Linked DNA regions of Youhaiella tibetensis. The protein of the gene in region 1 binds, or shares a complex with, the protein of each later gene. Links are inferred from orthologs where the notes say so. Each region holds a gene or a part of one and is shown on either strand. Other genes may lie near its edges.

Region 1 (6,736 bases):
CGGAAATCCAGCTTCAGCCCCAGGGAATTGGCGTCTTCCTTGCAGAGCTTTTCGATATCGGCGAGGGTCTGCGAACCATAGGTGCCCGGCTCACGGGTGCCCAGGAGATTAAGGTTCGGCCCGTTGAGGACGAGTATGCGTTTGGCCATGATCTTCGGGTTTTGCCTTGTCGCCCGTGCTGACGCAAGCTGCACTATACGAAATGCACGGAAAACGCAAAGCCACTAGGGGCTTCAGCCGCTCGTGCACACCGTCTCACCGCACGCGCGCACGTTGGAGATGCGTCCGCGCAGCTCGTCCAGCCCGATGGCGCCCGGGATCAGCTCGTTGCCGATGATGTAGGTCGGGGTGCCGGTGATGTTGAGCGCCTTGGCCAGCCGATAGGTATTCTCGATGGCCGTGCTCACTTCCTCGCTGCCCATTTTGAGGGCGAGGTCGACCTTGCTCATGCCCAGCTTCTGCGCCTCGTCGAGCGCCGTTTCGGCGGTCACCTTGCCGCGCGAGGTGAAGAGGGCCTGGTGGAAAGTCCAGTAGTCCACGTCCTTGTCCTTGCCCACCAGCACCGCCACGCGCGCCGCATCCACCGATTCCTTGGAGAGGATGGGGAATTCCTTGAGGATCACCTTGAGGTTGGGATCTTCCGCCAGGAGCGTCGCCAGGTCGGGCAGGGCGTTGCGGCAGTAGCCGCAATTGTAGTCGAACATCTCGACCAGCGTGACGTCGCCATTGGGGTTGCCCAGGACCACGTGGTCCGGGTCGTTGTAGATGGCGTCGCTCATCTGGGCGATCAGGCTCTTGGCCTTGTCGCGCTGTTCGGCGCGGAGCTGGGTGTCCAATGCCTCCGAGACGCGCTGGAGGATTCGCGGATTGCCGAGCAGGTAGCTCTCGATCATCGGGTTAAGCTTGTCCTGGTCGATCGCTGCCGTCTCGACCGGAACCGGCGCGGCGTCGGCGCGCTCCTTGAGCACGTCCTCGACCACCGAGCGCACCTGGGCGGTATCGAGCGCCTGGGGTTGCTTGTAAAGCGACACCGCCAGTCCACCTGCCAGAATGCCGGCTAGGGCAACGAGAGCGATGGTCAGGCGGGACATGGACAACTCCGTGAATCGTAAGCGAGCCGACAGATAGCAGGTTTGTCGACGCGCGGGCACCCGCGCGCATTCGCGCCCGCACGGAAGCAATCAACTCTTGTTGAGCCGTCCGGTTGTGGGCGCGCGGCGATCCGGACGCTTGATCCGGCTGCAATCCTCAGGCAGACCGGGGGCTCAAACGGATAAGCCCATGACCACCGCACCTGATATCGGCCTCAAGCCCTTCCACGCCATGGAGATGGTGACCCTCGCCCAGGAGATCGAGGCCAAGGGGCGCACCGTGTGTCATCTCGAAGTGGGCGAACCCGCCGCGCCGCCGGCGCCCCGCGTGCTCGAGGCCGTGCGCGCCGCCTTGCCGCAGCCGCAACGCTATACGGCCTCCAAAGGATTGATCGAGTTGCGCGAAGCGCTGGTGCACTATTACGAGTCCCAGCATGGGGTTAGCGCTGATCCTCAATCCATCATGGTAACGATGGGCTCGTCGGCCGGCTTCATCCTGGCTTTCCATGCCGCCTTCCGTCCGGGGGCGAAGATCGCGGTGACGCGGCCGGGCTATCCGGCCTATCTCAATACGCTCGATGGCCTCGGCTTCCGCGCCGTCGAAATCCCGGTGAGCGCCTCTTCGGGCTGGCGCCTGACCGCCGCCGATATCGAAGCGGCGCATGCGGCCGAACCCTTCGAGGGACTGCTCTTTGCCAGCCCCGCAAACCCCACCGGCGCCGCGGTCGATCGGGCCGGGTTGGCAGAGATCGTTGCCGCCTGCGCCCGGCTGGGTGTGCGTTTCATTTCCGACGAGATCTATCACGGGCTCGATTATCGGGGCCCCTCGGTCAGCGCGCTCGAGCTGACGCGCGACGCCATCGTCATCAACAGCTTCTCCAAATACTATTGCATGACCGGCTGGCGCGTCGGCTGGATGGTGCTGCCGGACGATTTGGTGCGTCGCGCAGAAATGCTCCAGCAGAACTTCTTCATCTCGGCTCCCACCCTGAGCCAGGTGGCGGCTACGGTCGCCCTTGGCGAGCGCGACTATTCGGAAGAGCAGAAGGCGCGTTATGCCGCCAACCGGCATCTGCTCAACGATGGGCTGGCGAGCCTCGGGCTCGGCACGGGGCAGGTGGCCGAAGGGGCCTTCTATGCCTATGCCGACGTGGGGCGCTTCACCAACGATTCCCTGGCGTTCAGCAAGGAACTGCTCAACGTGGCGGCCGTGGCCGCCACGCCGGGCATCGACTTCGATCGCGTCAACGGCAACCGCTTCGTGCGTTTCTCCTATGCCGGCTCGCGCCAGACGATCGAAGAGGCATTGGCGCGGATGCAGATGTTCCTCATCGGGCGCTGAGCTGGTTCAGCGCGGGTTCGGCGCGAAGGGCCGCAGGCGGTGCCCGTCGGCATCGCTGGCGACGAAGGTGAAGCCGAAATCCATCTCGGTCGGGGTCTGTTCGATCTTGAGGCCGAGAGTCTTCCAGTCATCGTAAGTCTTTGTGACAGAAGCCTTATCCGCCAGCGAGAACGAGAGCTCGCTGCCGCCGGCTGGCTTGGGGGCGGGTTCCATTTCAGTTGCCTGCCAGAGGCCGACCTTGAAGCCGTTGGCCAGCACATAGAGAACGAACGTCTCCGAGTTCTCCACGGGCGAGACGCCTAGGATGCGGTCATAGACCTTGGCGCTTTCGCGCGGGTCCTTTACCGCCAGAAGGATGTAGTCGAGGGTGGACATCTGTTCTCTCCGTCATCGTGTTGATGGGAGAAGCCTAGGGGCGGGCGCTGACAGTTTCCGGCAGTGGCGGCACGGTCACGGACCGCTATCAGGCGGGATGCCCTGGGTCTGGCGCCATTCCTTGAGCAGCGCGGCGCGTCGGCGCGGATAGCGCTCGTCCACCGCCTTGATGGCGGTGATGCGGTCGGTGCGGAAGTGGCGGAAGTCGTTTCGCAACTCGCACCAGGCCACCACGATCCGTACATGGTCGAAGAAGCCTATGGCGAAGGGCCAGATGGTGCGGGCCGTCTCGCCATAGGTGATGGCCAGCTTGTGTTCCTGGCGGATGGCGTCGCGGATCAGGCGGGCATCGACCAGGTCGACCGGCTGGGTGCGCGGTCCCACGAGCAGCGTTGCGGCCTCGACCTCGCGGCGCAGTTCGCCCGGCAGCACGGCGGCGATCTTGGCCAGGGCATTGGCGGCCGCCGAGCCCAGGCTCGGGTCGTCGGCGCGGCGCGCCACCCAACGCGAGCCGAGCACCAGCGCCTCGAGTTCTTCGACCGAGAACATCAGCGGGGGCAGGGTGAAGCCAGGGCGCATTACATAGCCCATGCCGGGTTCGCCCTCAATGTCGGCGCCCTGCGCCTGGAGCGTGGCGATGTCGCGATAGAAGGTGCGCATCGAGATGCCAAGTTCCTGCGCCAGGGCATGGCCGGGAACCGGGTTGCGGTGTCGGCGCAGGATTTGCAGCAGTTCGAGCAGGCGTTCGGTGCGGGACAAGGGGATGCGATCTCGATGTTCGTCGGGACGATAACACGCTGGTGCGCGCTGGCGATCCCTGGCCCAAAAGTTCGGGGCGGGATCGTGTGATCCCGCCCCGTTTTCATTCAAATTTTATCGTTTCAGCTGCCCAGGAAACCGCGCTGCCACCAGCCGGCCTTCTTCTTGGGCTGCTCTTCGGCGGCGGGGGCTTCCGGTGCCGACGTCGAGCTCACGATGATCTCGTCGGGCGGCAAGGCCTTCTTGCGGCTCTTCTTTTCCGGTTCGGCCGGCGCTTCGGCGGCCCCTTCCGGCTCGGCTGCGGGCGCAGTTTCGGTCACGGCGGGAGCGGCAACGGCTTCCTCGGCGGCGGCCGCCTTCTTGCGCGTCCGGGTGCGCTTGGGCTTGGCCTCGGCAGCCGGCTCCTCGGCGACAGCTTCCGCTGCGGGAGCAACGGCCTCGGCGGCAGGGGCTTCCTCGGCCGGAGCGGCCTTCTTGCGGGTGCGGGTGCGCTTGGGCTTTTCGGCAACCACTTCCTCGGCGGGCGTGGCGGCCTCGGCCTCGGCAACCACCGGCTCGGGGGCAGGGGCTTCGGCCACTGCTTCCACGACCGGTGCCTCGGCGGCGGCTTCAGCCGGCTCGGCCTCGGCTACGGCCTCTGCCGCAGGAGCCTCGCCGTTCTCGGCATTCTCGAACTGCTCGCCGTTCTCGCGACGGTTGCGACGGCCACCGCGGCGACCGCGGCGGCGGCGCTTGCGCGGCTCGCCGTTCTCGTCGCGCTGGGAGGCATTGGCCTCTTCGCCGGCAGCTTCCTCGTCGCCTTCGTCCTCATCGCCTTCGGCGTCGCTTTCGGGCGCCTGGCGCTGCTGGGGCTGGGCATGGCGCTCGCCCTCGCCGCGCTCGCCACCACGGCGGCGGCGGCGACGACGACGGCGGGAGTCGCCTTCGCCACCGTTCTCGCTGGAACGGGCGGAGACTTCTTCCTCGGCGCCTTCGGTCTCTTCGACTTCCTCGTCCTCGATGACCTCGTCCATGGCGGCGGTGTCCACGCGCACATGGTCGGTGTTGGTCGCGGTCTGCTCGCTGTAGTGATGGACGCGCGTTTCACCCTTTTCGATATTGAACTGGGTGCCGGTCAGCTTGGCGTCGGCCGTGATGGTGATCGAGAGGCGATACTTTTCCTCGAGCGCGGTCAGCGTGTCGCGCTTGGTGTTGAGGATATAGAGCGCCACGTCCATCGGCACGCGGACATTGATCGACTGGCCGGGGCGGCGCAGCACGGTGTCTTCCACGTGGCGCATGACCATCAGGGCCACGCTTTCCACCGAGCGGATGAGGCCCGTGCCCTCGCAGAGCGGGCACTTGTGGGTCGAGCTTTCGACAACGCCGAAGCGGATGCGCTGGCGGCTCATTTCCATCAGGCCGAAATGGCTGATGCGGCCGACCTGGATGCGCGCTCGGTCGTTCTTGAGGCAATCCTTGAGCTTGCGCTCCACCGCCCGGTTGGAGCGGTTCTCGATCATGTCGATGAAGTCGATCACGATCAGGCCCGCCAGGTCGCGCAGGCGCAGTTGCCGGGCGATTTCCTCGGCCGCCTCCAGGTTCGTCTGGAGCGCGGTGTCCTCGATATTGTGTTCCTTGGTGGCGCGACCGGAGTTCACGTCGATCGAAACCAGGGCTTCGGTCGGGTTGATCACCAGGTAGCCGCCCGAGGGCAGGGTCACCTGCGGGGAGAACATCGCGTCGAGCTGGTTCTCCACGTTGTACTTGGAGAACAGCGGCTGGTCGTCCCTGTACTGCTGCACGTTCTTGGCGTGCGAGGGCATGATCATGCGCATGAAGTCCTTGGCTTCGCGGTAGGCGTTGTCGCCCGCCACCCAGACTTCATCGATATCCTTGTTGTAGAGGTCGCGGATGGTCCGCTTGATGAGCGAGCCTTCCTCGTAGACCAGGCTCGGCGCCTGGCTGCGCAGCGTCAGGTTGCGCACGTTCTCCCAGAGCCGCAGCAGGTATTCGTAGTCGCGCTTGACCTCGGCCTTGGTGCGCGAGGCGCCGGCCGTGCGCAGGATCACGCCCATGCCCTGGGGCACGTCGAGATCGGCGGTGATTTCCTTGAGGCGCTTGCGGTCGGCCGCGTTGGTGATCTTGCGCGAGATGCCGCCGCCACGGGCGGTATTGGGCATGAGCACCGAGTAGCGACCGGCGAGCGAGAGATAGGTGGTCAGGGCCGCGCCCTTGTTGCCGCGCTCTTCCTTGACGACCTGCACCAGCATCACCTGGCGGCGCTTGATCACTTCCTGGATCTTGTACTTGCGCGCGTTGTTGCTGCGACGGCGCTCGGGGACCTCGTCCTCGACCGTGTCACCGCCACCGACGCTCTCGACCGGCTCGTTGGAGACGGGAGCTTCCTCGATGTGGCTGTGCGCGCCTTCCATGTCCTGCGTGTCCGCCTCGGCGTCAGGCTCGCTGACACCGGCAGGCAGGCTGATGGACGTCTCGGCGGCGGCCTCTGCGGCTGCGGCGGAGGGCTCGTGGTCGTGGTGGTCGTCGTCGTGCTCTTCGTCGCGCAGCAGGGCTTCGCGGTCGGCCACGGGGATCTGGTAGTAGTCGGGATGAATTTCGCTGAAGGCGAGGAAACCGTGACGGTTGCCGCCGTATTCAACGAACGCCGCCTGCAGGGACGGCTCCACTCGGGTAACCTTGGCGAGGTAGATATTGCCTCGCAGCTGCTGCCTCTGGGCAGACTCGAAATCGAACTCTTCGAGCCGATTTCCGCTAGTGACTACAACGCGCGTTTCTTCCGGGTGGATGGCATCCACCAGCATTCTCTTGGTTGGCATAAAGTGTAGCTCCGCGCCTTCGCGCGCCAACAGCGTAGGGCCGGCGTGCCGGCAACCTCCGTGCAGCGCCGTGCGAGGCGAATGGTTCTTCTGGGGGTGTAGCGCCAAATATCGGATTGAGTCTGGCACCGCTGGTTTGACGGATGGTCAAAGCCGAAAAGAGAGGCGTGACAAGTGCGCAACCGTTGTCGGTGATTGCGTCGCGTGCTGTCCGCCCTATGGCCATCTGACCTCTTCCTAGTGGGCAAGCCTTCGACCTGTCACCGGTCGCGGCCGCCGTCCGGTCCGCTTGGGAACCGAAATTCGGTAAGTGAAGCAAAAGCCGCCGCTTTTTCAGTGGGACACCGGAG
Region 2 (6,427 bases), 1.9 Mb from region 1 along the record:
GAACGGGCGCTGGACCGACGAGGTCGTGGCGGGCCAGCAATTCGTGACCGTCGCCGCCGAACCCACGGCTGCCTCCTGGCGCGTTGTCGCCTGGGCCCCGCGCCAGGTCATCGAGAAGCCGCTCAACGAGGCCGTGCTCTCCCTGGTGCTGGGCGGGCTGATGCTGGCCGCGCTCATCGTTGCGCTGGTGGTCTGGATTTCCCAGCAGATCAACCGGTCCGTCCGGGGCCTCGCCGACGATGCCAAGCGGCTCGGTGCCGGCCAGGACGTGGCGGCGCGCAACTACCCGGTCGCCGAGATCGCCCAGGTCTCCGATGCCATTGGCGATGCCTCGCGCCGCCGCCGCAAGGCCGAGAGCGAGGTGCGCTTCCTCATGCGCGAGTTGGCCCACCGCTCCAAGAACCAGATGACGGTGATCGCCGCCATGGCCAAGCAGACGGCGCGCAACGCCACCTCGGTCAGCCAGTTCGTGACCAGCTTCGAGCGCCGTATCTTCGGTCTCGCCCGCTCCACGGACCTGCTGCTTGCCTCGGGCATGACCGGCGTCGATCTCAAGGACATCCTGACCGGCCAGATCGAGCCCTTCCGGCCCCAGGACCCGGCCCGCGTCTCCATCGAAGGCCCGCCCCTCATGCTCAACACCCAGGCCTCCCAGATCGTGGGCATGGCCGCCCACGAGCTGGCCACCAACGCCGTCAAGTACGGGGCCTTCGCTGAGGAGACCGGCAGGCTCGAGGTCAGCTGGCGCATCCTGGGCGACGCGGTGGACCTGGTCTGGCGCGAGCACGTGACCACCAAGCGCCGCCGCTCGGCGCGCACCGGCTTCGGCACCACCGTGCTCAACTCCATGGTCGGCGGTTCCCTGGGCGCCGACGTCACCCGCACGCTCCATCGCGACGGCATCGAATGGCGCTTCGTCATTCCGCTCGAGGCCCTCAACCCCAACCGGCGCCCCGACGAGCCTCTGGCCCCCAAGCGCGAAGAGGCCGAGCCGGCCGAGGCGCTCGAGCCGCCCGGCGACTGAGCTTCAAAGAGATTTGGCTGGTATTGGGGCCCCTTTTCCCCTATATGGCCGGCAAGCGGCAGAGTGCCTGAGGGCACCCTGTCCGTCCTGTAGCGGCTCCTCCTGGACGACATCCCGGAAGCGAGCGTCCCAAATCCTCTTAACTTTGAAGGGATAACCCGATGTCGATCACTGCCGAGCGCAAGGCCGCTCTGATCAAGGAATATGCGACCAAGAAGGACGACACCGGTTCGCCCGAAGTCCAGGTCGCCATCCTCTCCGAGCGCATTGCCAACCTCACCGAACACTTCAAGACCCACGGCAAGGACAACCATTCCCGCCGCGGTCTGCTCAAGCTTGTTTCGCTCCGTCGCCGTCTGCTCGACTACGTCAAGAACGTCGATGAAGCCCGTTACAAGAGCCTGATCGAACGGCTCGGTCTGCGCCGCTAAGCTGCGGTGCGCTAAACTTTGGCATGGGGGTCCGCTCCCATGCCGTTCCCGCCCCACGTTTCGGGCGGGCCATGCGTAGTCCGGTATTTGACGGAGCATGGCAGGATTATCGGCCGCTTACACGTCACCGCAGGTGAGCTGCTCATTGTCTTGTCCATGTTCCGCCAGGACAAAGCGGAAGCGTCAGGGCCCATATGGGCGGCGCCTTCCGGCCGGAGCGGAAACGAGTGCCTGGGGCCGGCTCTGCACATGGGGTGCGTCCGGCAAGGCACACCGGATATGTCCCTCGCGGTCCTACGCACCGCGCCTAACGGGAATCCGGCACAAGGAAAGACAACACATGTTCTTCAATACCCACAAAGTGGAACTCAACTGGGGTGGTCAGCCGCTGACGCTCGAGACGGGCAAGGTTGCCCGCCAGGCCGATGGCGCGGTGGTCGCAACCCTGGGTGAGACCGTGGTGCTGGCCACCGTCGTGTCGGCCAAGTCGGCCAAGCCGGGCCAGGACTTCTTCCCGCTGACGGTCAACTACCAGGAAAAATACTTCGCCGCCGGCAAGATCCCGGGTGGCTATTTCAAGCGCGAAGGTCGCCCGACCGAAGCCGAGACGCTGACCTCGCGCCTCATCGACCGTCCGATCCGCCCGCTCTTCCCCGATGGCTACAAGAACGAGACCCAGGTCATCGTCACCGTTCTCCAGCATGACATGGAGAACGCACCGGACGTGCTGGCCATGGTCGCCGCCTCGGCCGCCCTCACCATTTCCGGCGTGCCCTTCATGGGCCCGATCGGCGCCGCCCGCGTCGGCTATATCGATGGCGAGTACGTGCTCAACACCCCCATCGACAAGCGCGTCGATTCCAAGCTCGACCTCGTCATGGCCGGCACTGCCGACGCCGTGCTGATGGTTGAATCGGAAGCCCAGGAACTCTCCGAAGAGGTGATGCTCGGCGCCGTCATGTTCGGCCATGAAGCGTCCCGCAAGGTCATCGAAGCCATCATCAAGCTGGCCGAGCAGGCTGCCAAGGATCCGCGCGACTTCGTGGCTCCCGATTACTCGGCGCTCGAAAAGGACGTCCTCGCCGTTGCCGAGTCCGACCTGCGTGCCGCCTACCAGATCACCAAGAAGGAAGATCGCTACGCCGCGGTCGACGCCGCCAAGGCCAAGGTCAAGGAACACTTTGCCCAGGCCATCGAGGACGGCACCGTTTCGGCCGAGGCTCTCGGCGAGGTCATCCACAACCTCCAGGCCAAGATCGTCCGCTGGAACATCCTGGATACCGGCAAGCGCATCGACGGTCGTGACCTCGTCACCGTCCGCCCGATCGTGGCCGAAGTCGGCATCCTGCCGCGCACGCACGGCTCGGCCCTCTTCACCCGTGGTGAAACCCAGGCCCTGGTCGTTGCGACCCTGGGCACGGGCGATGACGAGCAGTTCGTGGACAGCCTCGAAGGCACCGACAAGGTGAACTTCATGCTGCACTACAACTTCCCGCCCTATTCGGTCGGCGAGACCGGCCGCATGGGTTCGCCCGGCCGCCGCGAAATCGGCCACGGCAAGCTTGCCTGGCGCGCGATCAACCCGATCCGCCCGAAGGCCGAAGAGTTCCCGTACACGATCCGCGTTGTCTCCGAGATCACCGAGTCCAACGGCTCCTCTTCGATGGCCACCGTCTGCGGCACCTCGCTGGCGCTGATGGATGCGGGCGTTCCCATGAAGAAGCCGGTCGCCGGTATCGCCATGGGGCTCATCCTCGAGGGCGAGCGCTATGCAGTGCTCTCGGACATCCTGGGTGACGAAGATCACCTGGGCGACATGGACTTCAAGGTTGCCGGGACCGCCGACGGCGTCACCTCGCTCCAGATGGACATCAAGATCGCCGGCATCACCGAGGAGATCATGAAGGTCGCCCTCGGTCAGGCCAAGGGCGGTCGCGAGCACATCCTGGGCGAGATGGCCAAGGCCATCACCTCCAGCCGCGACAGCGTGGGCGAATTCGCCCCGCGCATCGAGTCGATCACCATCCCGACCGACAAGATCCGTGAAGTCATCGGTTCGGGCGGCAAGGTCATCCGCGAGATCGTCGAGAAGACCGGCGCCAAGGTCGACATCAACGACGACGGCACCGTCAAGGTCTCGTCCTCGGACGGCAAGGCGATCGACGCGGCGATCAAGTGGATCCGCTCGATCACCGACGAGCCCGAAGTCGGCCACATCTACCAGGGCACCGTGGTCAAGACCGCCGATTTCGGCGCGTTCGTGAACTTCTTCGGCGCCAAGGACGGCCTCGTGCACATCTCCCAGCTTGCCGACCAGCGCGTTGCCAAGACCACCGACGTGGTCAAGGAAGGCGACAAGGTCTGGGTCAAGCTCCTCGGCTTTGACGAGCGCGGCAAGGTTCGCCTTTCCATGAAGGTCGTCGACCAGGCGACCGGCAAGGAAATCGCCAAGGAAGAGACCCCGGCCGCCGAATAAGGCTGAGCCAGTCAACAAGATGGGGCCCGGATCGGCAGCGATCCGGGCCCTTTGCTTTGTCCGCTTGACTCTTCGCCATGCCGGACGATACTTAAGTGCATGCTTAACCAAGATCCATCCCTCGACCTCATGTTCCAGGCGCTCGCCGATCCGACCCGGCGCAGCATGGTCGAGCGGCTGAGCCGCGGCCCGGCCTCGGTGAGCGAACTGGCCAAGCCGCTGCCGATCTCGCTGCCCGCCGTCGTCCAGCACCTCCAGGTGCTCGAGCAGAGCGGGTTGGTCAGAAGCGAAAAGGTCGGGCGCGTGCGCACCTGCACCCTCGATTCAGGCGCACTGAGCCTCGCCGAGCAATGGATCAACGACCGGCGCACGCAATGGGTGCGACGCCTCGACCGGCTGGGCGATTTCCTTGCCGCCAATCCCGAAGATGACGGAGAGCGATCATGACGACCCGTTCGGTCACCCACGCGACCTTCACCCTGCGCCGCACCTATCCGGTTCCCGCCCGCCGCGTCTTTGCCGCCTTCGCCGATCCAAAGCGCAAGGCCGCCTGGTTCAACGGGCCGGAGGAATGGGGCCCGGACGAGCACAGCTTCGATTTCCGCGTCGGAGGCCGCGAGACGAGCCGGGGCGGCCCGCCGGGCGGGGTGGTCCACACCTTCAACGCCATCTACCACGACATCGTCGAGAACGAGCGCATCATCTACAGCTACGACATGCACTTGGACGATACGCGCATCTCGGTCTCCGTCGCAACGCTCGAGCTGCGCCCCAAGGATGGCGGCACCGAACTCGTCCTCACCGAGCAGGGCGCGTTCCTCGATGGCTTCGATGACGCCGGCGGCCGCGAACAGGGTACCCGCGATCTTCTCGACACGCTGGGCGATTTCCTAGCCCGCGAAGCCGCCGACGCCTGAACCGGGGTGGGGACGGCCATGCTCCCCACTCTGCCCCATCACGCCCCTGACCGGCCGCGACCGTCCCTCACCCGGTCGAGCTTCCTCCTCGAACGCGACTTCCCGGCCCCCGCCGCAATAGTCTTCGCCGCCTGGTCCTCCCCCGCATGCAAGGCTCGCTGGTTCTCGATCGAGAGCCAGCATCGCTGCCTCGATTTCCGCGTCGGCGGGCGTGAGTTCCTCTATGGCCGCTCCTCGTGCGGACGGCGCTTCACCTACGAGGCCGTCTATCGCGAGATCGTGCCCGACACGCGCATCGTCTTCAGTTACGACATCCGCATAGAAGGCCGCCACGGCTCCTCTTCCCTCGCCAGTCTTGAGATCTCCCCTCGTGGCGAGGCTTGCGCCATCCGCTATTGCGAGCAAGGCATCTTTCTCGATGGCCTCGACAGTCCGCGCGGCCGCTTCAATGGTGCCACGCTGCGCCTCGCCCGTCTCGATGGCCTGTTCCGCGAGAAAATCACTTAAGCACAAACTTAAGCATTGACTCTTTCCGCTTCGCGTAGATACTTAAGTTATCGCTTAACAATGAGGACGGCCAAATGACCGAACGCTCCATCGCCTACGGCACTTTCGTGATCGAACGCACCCTGCCGGTGCCGCCCGCACGGGTCTTCGCGGCCTGGGCCGACGTCCAGCAGAAGACCAAGTGGTTCGGCGCGCCGGGGGGCGACAACATGCCCAAACAATTCGAGTTCCGGGTTGGCGGGCGCGAGTTCAGCGAAGGCCAGGTGGGCGATACCACCTTCACCTTCGACGTCCTCTATCAGGACATCGTCGAGAACGAGCGCATCATCTATACCTACGACATGACCATGAACGGAGCCCGCATTTCGGTCTCGCTCGCTTCGGTCGAACTGCGGGCCCAAGGCAACGGCACGCGCCTCCTGGTCACCGAACACGGCGCCTATCTCGACGGCCTCGACAACAACGAGCAGCGCAAGGAGGGGACCATCGCCCTCATCGGCCAGCTCGAAGATTTCCTCAAGTCGGCCTGAGGAGCGCGCCGATGCCGACCATTACCTCCAAAGACGGCACAAGGATCGCCTATCAACGCGAGGGCAGTGGTCCGGCCCTGATCCATGTGGCCGGTGCCATCCAGCACCGCGCCATTGATCCGACCCTGGCCCAGCTCTCGGCGCTCCTTGCCGATAGCTTCACGGTCATCCTCTATGATCGTCGCGGCCGTGGAGAAAGCGCCGATGCCCCGCGATATGCGGTCGAGCGCGAACTCGAGGATATCGCAGCCCTCATCGACGTTGTCGGCGGCAGGGCCGCGCTTCTCGGCTATTCCTCCGGCGCGGTGCTCGCTGCCGAGGCGGCGCTGGCCGGCCTGCCGGTCGAAAGCCTGATGCTCTACGAGCCACCCTTCGCCCTGCCGCCCGCCCGCCAGCCCATGCCTGCCGACTACCTGCCAAAGCTCGATGGCTACATCGCCCGTGGCGATCGCGACGGCGCGGCGCGCCACTTCTTCATCGCCGGCGCGGGCGTTCCGCCCGATATGGTCGAGGGCATGGCCGCCAGTCCCTTCTGGTCGGTG
Region 3 (6,446 bases), 230 kb from region 1 along the record:
CAACTGGAAGCTCAGCAGCAGGGCCAGCTCGGACCAATTCCAGCCTCCCAGGTTGCCGAAGCGCAGTAGCAGGATCCAGATGCCGGCGTAAGCCGCGCCGTAATTGATGATCTGCGCAATCCTGTCGAGGATGAAGGCGCCGCGATACTCCATCTGCGACTTGACGAAGAGTTTGACCAGGAAAGGCAGGACCTGTGGGGCAGTGCGCAGGCTCATAGGTTACCCTCCCTGGACCGTTATGCGCCGGGAGGCGCGATGCCAGAGGGCGGCGACGCCGAGCGTCGCGGCGAGCGTCCACAGAAGGCCATAGCCGAAATGGATCACGGTATCGGCCACCCCGAGCTTTCCGAGATAAACGGCCGCCGGGTAGTAGCCGACCCAGGCAAAGGGCAGGTGCAGGGCGATGGTGTCGAAGCCGGGCGGGAAGAACCAGAGCGGAATGAACATGCCCGAGAGCAGGATCATGAAGGCGCGGAATACCCAATCGAGCGAGAACGCCGTCATGAGCCAGAACGCCATAAGCCCGCAGATCGCCGACATCAGGAACAACAGCACGAAGGACTGAATCCAGAAAAGCACGAAGAACGCGGCGTGAAAAATGCTGGCCGGAGGGGAAAGGCCGTAGACCAGCGCGGTGACCACAGCCGTCGGCAGCACGATGGTGATGAGCGCGAAGAGCATCTTTCCGCCTTCCACCGAGAACAGGTAGAGCGGGTAGCGCAATGGCTTGAGCAGGAACACGGCGACGTCGCCCGTGCGGATCGAGTCTCCGATACCGTAGAGAAGTTCGCGATTGTCCCAGGCGGCAAAGAGCGAGCCGGCGACCACTGAATAGGTGATCATGTCGGGCAGGGTGATGCCCGCCACGCTTTGGACGCCGGTGAACACCGCCATCCAGATCGCGATCTTGACGAAGATGAGCAGCAGTTCGCCGAAGATGGTTGCCCACACTTCACCCCGGTAAGCGAGGCGGGTCTGGAAGGCGCTCGATGCAAAGGCCAGGTACATGGCGCGCCTCAGGCCGAAACGATGGCGGGACGGCGCTGGTAGAAGGTGCGGATGACCTCCTCGATGCCGGGTTCTTCGATTTCGACGTCGCGCAGGTCGTGGCCGGTGCCCAGTTCTGCGAGGAGGTCGAGGAGCGATGCCGCCTCGTTGTCGACCAGGAAGTGCTTGCGCAGGCCCTCGTCGCTGGTCAGGCTGGCGGAGGGCAGGGCGATGGGACCAGGATCGGAGCCGAATTCGAGCGTCAGGCGGCGCTTGGCGCCCAGAGAGGCCCGCAGGCGCCCCAACTCGCCGTCGAACAGCAGCTTGCCGTCATCGACCATGATCAGGCGCGGGCAGATTTCCTCGATGTCCTGCAGGTCGTGGGTGGTCAGGATGATGGTGACGCCGCGCTCGCGGTTCACCTGCGCCAGGAACTTGCGCACGGCATCCTTGGCGACGACGTCCAGCCCGATCGTGGGTTCGTCCAGGAACAGCACCTTGGGGTCATGGAGCAGCGCCATGACGACTTCGGCGCGCATGCGCTGGCCCAGGCTGAGCTGGCGGACGGCACGGTCGAGAAACGGCGCCAGTCCAAGCATGGCACTGAGGTGCTTGAGGTTCTCCTCGAAGCGAGCCTCGGCGATGTCGTAGATGCGGCGGTGGAGCTGGAAGGAATCGATGACGGGCAGGTCCCACCAGAGCTGGCTGCGCTGCCCGAAGACCACGCCAATCTCCCAGGCGTTGGTCATGCGCTGTTCATGCGGGGTGCGGCCGAGCACCGAAACCGAGCCAGTGGTCGGGACCAGGATGCCTGTCATCATCTTGATCATGGTGGACTTGCCGGCCCCATTGGGCCCCAGATAGCCCACCGCTTCGCCCGCATCGATGGAGAATGAGACGTCGTTCACCGCCACGACCTCGGTGTAGTCGTGCGTGAAAAGGCTCTTGATGGCGCCCGAAATGCCAGGGAAACGCTTGTGTTGCCGGAACCGCTTGCTGACGGCCTGCGTCTGGATGATTGGTGCCATGATTTCCCCCGGGGATCGAAATCTAGACGATTCCGCGCCCGTGTCACGCCAACCGCTCCGTGTTGACCTTTCTCACGAACTTGCGTATTTACGCAAACACGTAATTAGCAAGTTGAGCAAATATGCAGGACGCCCTTAGCGCCACCTTCGCCGCCCTTGCAGATCCGACGCGACGCGCAATGCTGGCGCGGCTTTCGCAAGGTCCTGCGACGGTCAACGAACTGGCCGAACCCTTTCCAATCAGCCTCCCGACCGTGTCGCGCCATCTCAAGGTGCTTGAGGAAGCGGGGCTCGTCGTCAAGGAGCGCGCGGCCCAGTACCGGCCTTGCCGCCTCGAGGCGGCCCCGCTGGAAGCGGCGGACGAGTGGCTGGGGCAATATCGTGCCTTCTTCAGCGAGCGCTTCGATCGCCTCGACGAGAAGGTCAGGCAGATCATGGCAGCCCGGTCTGCCGCAAAAGGATCAACAGGAGGAGACGAGAAATGACCCCAAGCTATGCCCTTGGACGAGGGATCGAATTGCGCCGCACGTTCGATGCGCCGCCCGAAGTCGTGTTCGACGCCTGGACCGACGCGGGCCTCCTGGATTGGTTCTTCAACCCGGGCATGCCGGTTTCCGAGCCGATTTCGGTCGACCTGCGGGTAGGGGGTGCGTGGCGCCAGCACATGGTGGTCAATGCCGACACCCAGTACATGACCGGCGGCATCTATCGCGAGATCGTGCCGGCTCGGAAACTGGTCTTCACCTGGGGCGCGGTCGGTGGTTGGCCCAGCCTCGATCCAGGGAACATCGATGACGCGCCGCTCGTCACGATCCTTTTCGAGCCTCGCGGGGAGCAAACCGAGATGATCTTCCGGCTGCAGCTTGCCGATCACCTGAGCGAAGACAAGACCAGGGAATGGCTGGAGATGGGCATGGGCGAGGGCTGGGGCATGACCATCGATCGGCTCGTCGCCCAGCTGCGCAGCGAAGCGGCCTGATCGCCTCGGGAACTGCATCGATTTCGCGGGCGCGGCAGGTATTTTTGCCGTGCCCTCTTTTAACTGTCACAAAGCTTCAATATGAGGGGCCGAACAAGGGCAAACCTAGCGTTGGAAGGGACTTTTCATGTCTGGCATCATCGACGTCGTCGCGCGGCAGATCTTCGACAGCCGCGGCAATCCTACCGTGGAAGTCGACGTGGTTCTGGACGATGGAAGTTTCGGGCGAGCGGCGGTTCCCTCGGGCGCTTCGACCGGCGCGCATGAAGCTGTGGAGCTGCGTGACGGCGGCCCGGCGTTCCTGGGCAAGGGCGTCACCAAGGCGGTCGATAACGTCAACACCATCATCGCCGATGAGATCGAGGGCATGGATGCTCTCGACCAGATCGCGCTGGACCAGGCGCTGATCGAACTCGACGGCACCCCCAACAAGTCCAAGCTCGGCGCCAACGCCATCCTGGGCGTGTCCCTCGCCGTTGCCAAGGCGGCGGCCGAGTCCTCCATGCTGCCCTTCTACCGCTATATCGGCGGGCCGAACGCGCACGTGCTGCCGGTTCCGATGATGAACATCATCAACGGTGGCGCCCATGCCGACAATCCGATCGACATGCAGGAATTCATGATCATGCCGGTGGGCGCCGAAAGCATCGCCCATGCCGTGCAGATCGGCTCGGAAATCTTCCATACCCTCAAGAAGGGCCTGGCGGCCGAAGGGCACAACACCAATGTGGGCGACGAAGGCGGTTTCGCGCCGAACCTTAAGTCCGCCGAGGAAGCCCTCAGCTACATCGTCAAGTCGATCGAGAAGGCCGGCTACAAGCCCGGCGAGGACGTGTTCCTGGGTCTCGATTGCGCTTCGACCGAATATTACAAGAACGGCAAGTACGAGATGGCCGGCGAAGGCAAGTCGCTGACCTCGCTCGAGAACGTCAAGTTCCTCGAGGGCCTGGTGTCGCGCTTCCCGATCATTTCCATCGAAGACGGCATGGCCGAGGACGACTGGGAGGGCTGGAAGGCCCTGACCGAGACCTTGGGCAAGAAGGTCCAGCTCGTGGGCGACGATCTTTTCGTCACCAACACCGAGCGCCTCAAGTCCGGCATCAAGATGGGCGTGGCCAATTCCATCCTGGTCAAGGTCAACCAGATCGGTTCGCTTTCGGAAACGCTCGACGCCGTGGATACCGCGCACCGCGCCGGCTACACGTCCGTGATGTCGCACCGCTCCGGCGAGACCGAGGATTCGACGATTGCCGATCTCGCGGTCGCCCTCAATTGCGGTCAGATCAAGACAGGGTCGCTCTCGCGCTCGGACCGGCTGGCCAAGTACAACCAGCTCATCCGCATCGAGGAAATGCTGGGCAACGCCGCCGTCTATGCGGGCCGCAGCGTCCTCAAGAACCAGTAAGACGCTCGCGTCAAATCGCACCATCCGGAAGGGGCCGCTCGCGGCCCCTTTTTCGTTAGTGCCCAGTCCACCTGTGTGGCTTTCCTCCAAGCCAGTTGGAACCGGACACATAGAGGGCCTCGACCTCCGGGCCGTCGAGCCCCGGCATGTCCCGCTTGACGGTGTAGCCGACGCGCGTTTGCAGATAGGCCAGGTGCCGATAGCCGACAGGAAAGAGGGCGAGGAGGTCACCAGACAGGCGCAGGGTTGCCGCAGGATCGACAGGATCCATACGGTCCTTCTCATAGATCGGCTGGCGCAGCACGAGACCCCAGCGCGCATCGCGCCGCTCGAAGAAATCGTAGAACCGGCCGGTGCAAACGACGTCCACCTCGACGTCATCCACCAGGGCGCGCTGGGAGATGGTCATCTTGGTCTGCGCGATGGCCCGGTCCCCGGCGAGGTCGATCGTGGAGCCGCCCAGAAAGTGGAGGATACGCACACCGTTGTCGTATCCGGACTGGCTTACCTGGATGAACTCTTCAGCCGATCCCTGGAACCATGTGGCCATCATGCGGCCGTCGGAGTGCCAGACCTGCCGGAAGCGATCCCAGAGGCGTGCGTCGCGGAAGATCGCCCAATCCTCGACCAACTGGCGGATAACCAGGCGCGTTTCGAAATCCCGATCCAATTGCTCACCGGACAGCTCGAAGGACGAGGTGACTATACGTCGGGCTCCCAATCCGAGCCAGCCTGTGGCGTCAAGCTAGTTGGCGGTAGCCCGCTTGGATCGCGTCCGAGCCTTTGTCCTGGGCTTCGGGGCGTCGGCCTTGACCTTCTGGCTGTCGCAAAGATCGCGCAACTGCCGGATCTCCTCGTCGGTGAGCTTTTCTGCTCCTATGAACCGGTTCTCGGCCTTGCTGGCCGCCAGGATGAGTTCATCGAGTTTTAGCTGCAGCGCCAGGCCGTCCCGGTTCTGCGAGCTCTGCAGCACGAACACCATCAGGAAGGTGATGATCGTTGTTCCGGTGTTGATCACCAGTTGCCAGGTCTCCGAATAGCCGAAAATCGGCCCGCTGACGGCCCACACCACGACGAGCGCAACGGCGAGGGCAAAGGTGATGGGCTGACCTGTCGCCTTGGAGACGGCGTGCGACATGCGATTGAATAGATCCTTGATGGCCATGGCGTTCCTCTCGGTTGGTGTCACAACCGACAAGCCCACCGGAGCGTTCCCGTGCTGATCGCATGCCCCTAAACCCGGTCTTAACCCTGTCCGGGGCAAAGTGCGAACGTCCTCCATCATGCACTGCGCACCATGCCCACCCGTCTCAAACGCCCTCCATTCTGGCGCCCGCTCGCGATGACCGCCGCCCTTGTCGGGTTCCAGGGCTATCTCGGCTACAGCGCGCTCAACGGCCAGTTCGGAACGTTGAGCCAGGAGCAGATGAAGGCCGATATCGAGGAACTCAAGGCGCAATCGTCCGTTCTTCAGGCCGAGATCGATTCCTACCGCCACCGGGCCAGCCTTTTCGACCCCGCACGGCTCGATCCGGACATCCTCACCGAGCAGGCGAGGGCGATGCTGAGCATGGCCCGTCCCGAAGACGTGGTGGTGATGGTTGATCCTAACGGTAAACCGATTGCCGGTTCATCGCCCGGATTAGCTGAACGGCAGTTAACCGACATTATTGAAGACGGCATAGACTGATAGCACGTTTTCTTCGCGTAAAACTTCGCTTGGTACCTGCGACACTCTTGCGCTATTCTCCCCGCCTGTGGCCTTATGGGCCAAACTGACTGCGGCACCCCTTATTATTCGGAGCATAGCCCATGGCGCGTAAGGCGACGGCGGCCCCCAAGGCCCAAACCAATGTCCCTGAACTGACCAAGGAACAGGAACTCTCCGCCTACCGCGACATGCTTCTGATCCGGCGCTTCGAAGAGAAGGCCGGTCAGCTTTATGGCATGGGCCTGATCGGTGGCTTCTGCCACCTCTATATCGGCCAGGAAGCGGTGGTGACCGGCGTCACCATGGCGAGCAAGAAGGGCGAGGACGCCCAGATCA

The links.
Region 2: the proteins of FNA67_RS11940 (region 1) and pnp are in contact, whole or in part, in a cryo-EM structure (PDB 9QH0), measured with the Escherichia coli proteins. The link is inferred for Youhaiella tibetensis from one-to-one orthologs.
Region 3: the proteins of FNA67_RS11940 (region 1) and eno are in contact, whole or in part, in a solved structure (PDB 2FYM), measured with the Escherichia coli proteins. The link is inferred for Youhaiella tibetensis from one-to-one orthologs.

What each region holds. Positions count from the first base shown.
Region 1 is NZ_CP041690.1:2,474,484-2,481,219, reverse strand. What follows is about bases 3,490-6,736. They hold FNA67_RS11940 (Rne/Rng family ribonuclease), read right to left. Parts: upstream 6,387-6,736; coding sequence 3,690-6,386; downstream 3,490-3,689. Other genes in these bases: FNA67_RS11945 (helix-turn-helix transcriptional regulator), read right to left, coding at 3,490-3,567. Outside these bases: aroQ (type II 3-dehydroquinate dehydratase), read right to left, coding at 1-149; FNA67_RS11960 (DsbA family protein), read right to left, coding at 234-1,091; FNA67_RS11955 (pyridoxal phosphate-dependent aminotransferase), read left to right, coding at 1,282-2,433; FNA67_RS11950 (VOC family protein), read right to left, coding at 2,440-2,808; more of FNA67_RS11945, read right to left, coding at 2,884-3,489. UniProt on the Escherichia coli protein: Endoribonuclease that plays a central role in RNA processing and decay. Required for the maturation of 5S and 16S rRNAs and the majority of tRNAs. Also involved in the degradation of most mRNAs.
Region 2 is NZ_CP041690.1:4,410,771-4,417,197, forward strand. The notes cover bases 1,426-4,363. They hold pnp (polyribonucleotide nucleotidyltransferase), read left to right. Parts: upstream 1,426-1,795; coding sequence 1,796-3,931; downstream 3,932-4,363. Other genes in these bases: rpsO (30S ribosomal protein S15), read left to right, coding at 1,426-1,455; FNA67_RS21670 (ArsR/SmtB family transcription factor), read left to right, coding at 4,031-4,363. Also shown: FNA67_RS21655 (sensor histidine kinase), read left to right, coding at 1-1,024; more of rpsO, read left to right, coding at 1,186-1,425; more of FNA67_RS21670, read left to right, coding at 4,364-4,378; FNA67_RS21675 (SRPBCC family protein), read left to right, coding at 4,375-4,848; FNA67_RS21680 (SRPBCC domain-containing protein), read left to right, coding at 4,867-5,355; FNA67_RS21685 (SRPBCC family protein), read left to right, coding at 5,430-5,885; FNA67_RS21690 (alpha/beta fold hydrolase), read left to right, coding at 5,897-6,427. UniProt on the Escherichia coli protein: Involved in mRNA degradation. Catalyzes the phosphorolysis of single-stranded polyribonucleotides processively in the 3'- to 5'-direction. Also involved, along with RNase II, in tRNA processing.
Region 3 is NZ_CP041690.1:2,242,346-2,248,791, reverse strand. What follows is about bases 2,304-5,260. They hold eno (phosphopyruvate hydratase), read left to right. Parts: upstream 2,304-3,121; coding sequence 3,122-4,399; downstream 4,400-5,260. Other genes in these bases: FNA67_RS10870 (low affinity iron permease family protein), read right to left, coding at 5,145-5,260; FNA67_RS10875 (nuclear transport factor 2 family protein), read right to left, coding at 4,455-5,069; FNA67_RS10885 (SRPBCC family protein), read left to right, coding at 2,497-2,994; FNA67_RS10890 (ArsR/SmtB family transcription factor), read left to right, coding at 2,304-2,500. Also shown: FNA67_RS10905 (ABC transporter permease), read right to left, coding at 1-216; FNA67_RS10900 (ABC transporter permease), read right to left, coding at 220-1,008; FNA67_RS10895 (ABC transporter ATP-binding protein), read right to left, coding at 1,017-2,015; more of FNA67_RS10890, read left to right, coding at 2,138-2,303; more of FNA67_RS10870, read right to left, coding at 5,261-5,564; FNA67_RS10865 (FtsB family cell division protein), read left to right, coding at 5,742-6,089; pdhA (pyruvate dehydrogenase (acetyl-transferring) E1 component subunit alpha), read left to right, coding at 6,212-6,446. UniProt on the Escherichia coli protein: Catalyzes the reversible conversion of 2-phosphoglycerate (2-PG) into phosphoenolpyruvate (PEP). It is essential for the degradation of carbohydrates via glycolysis.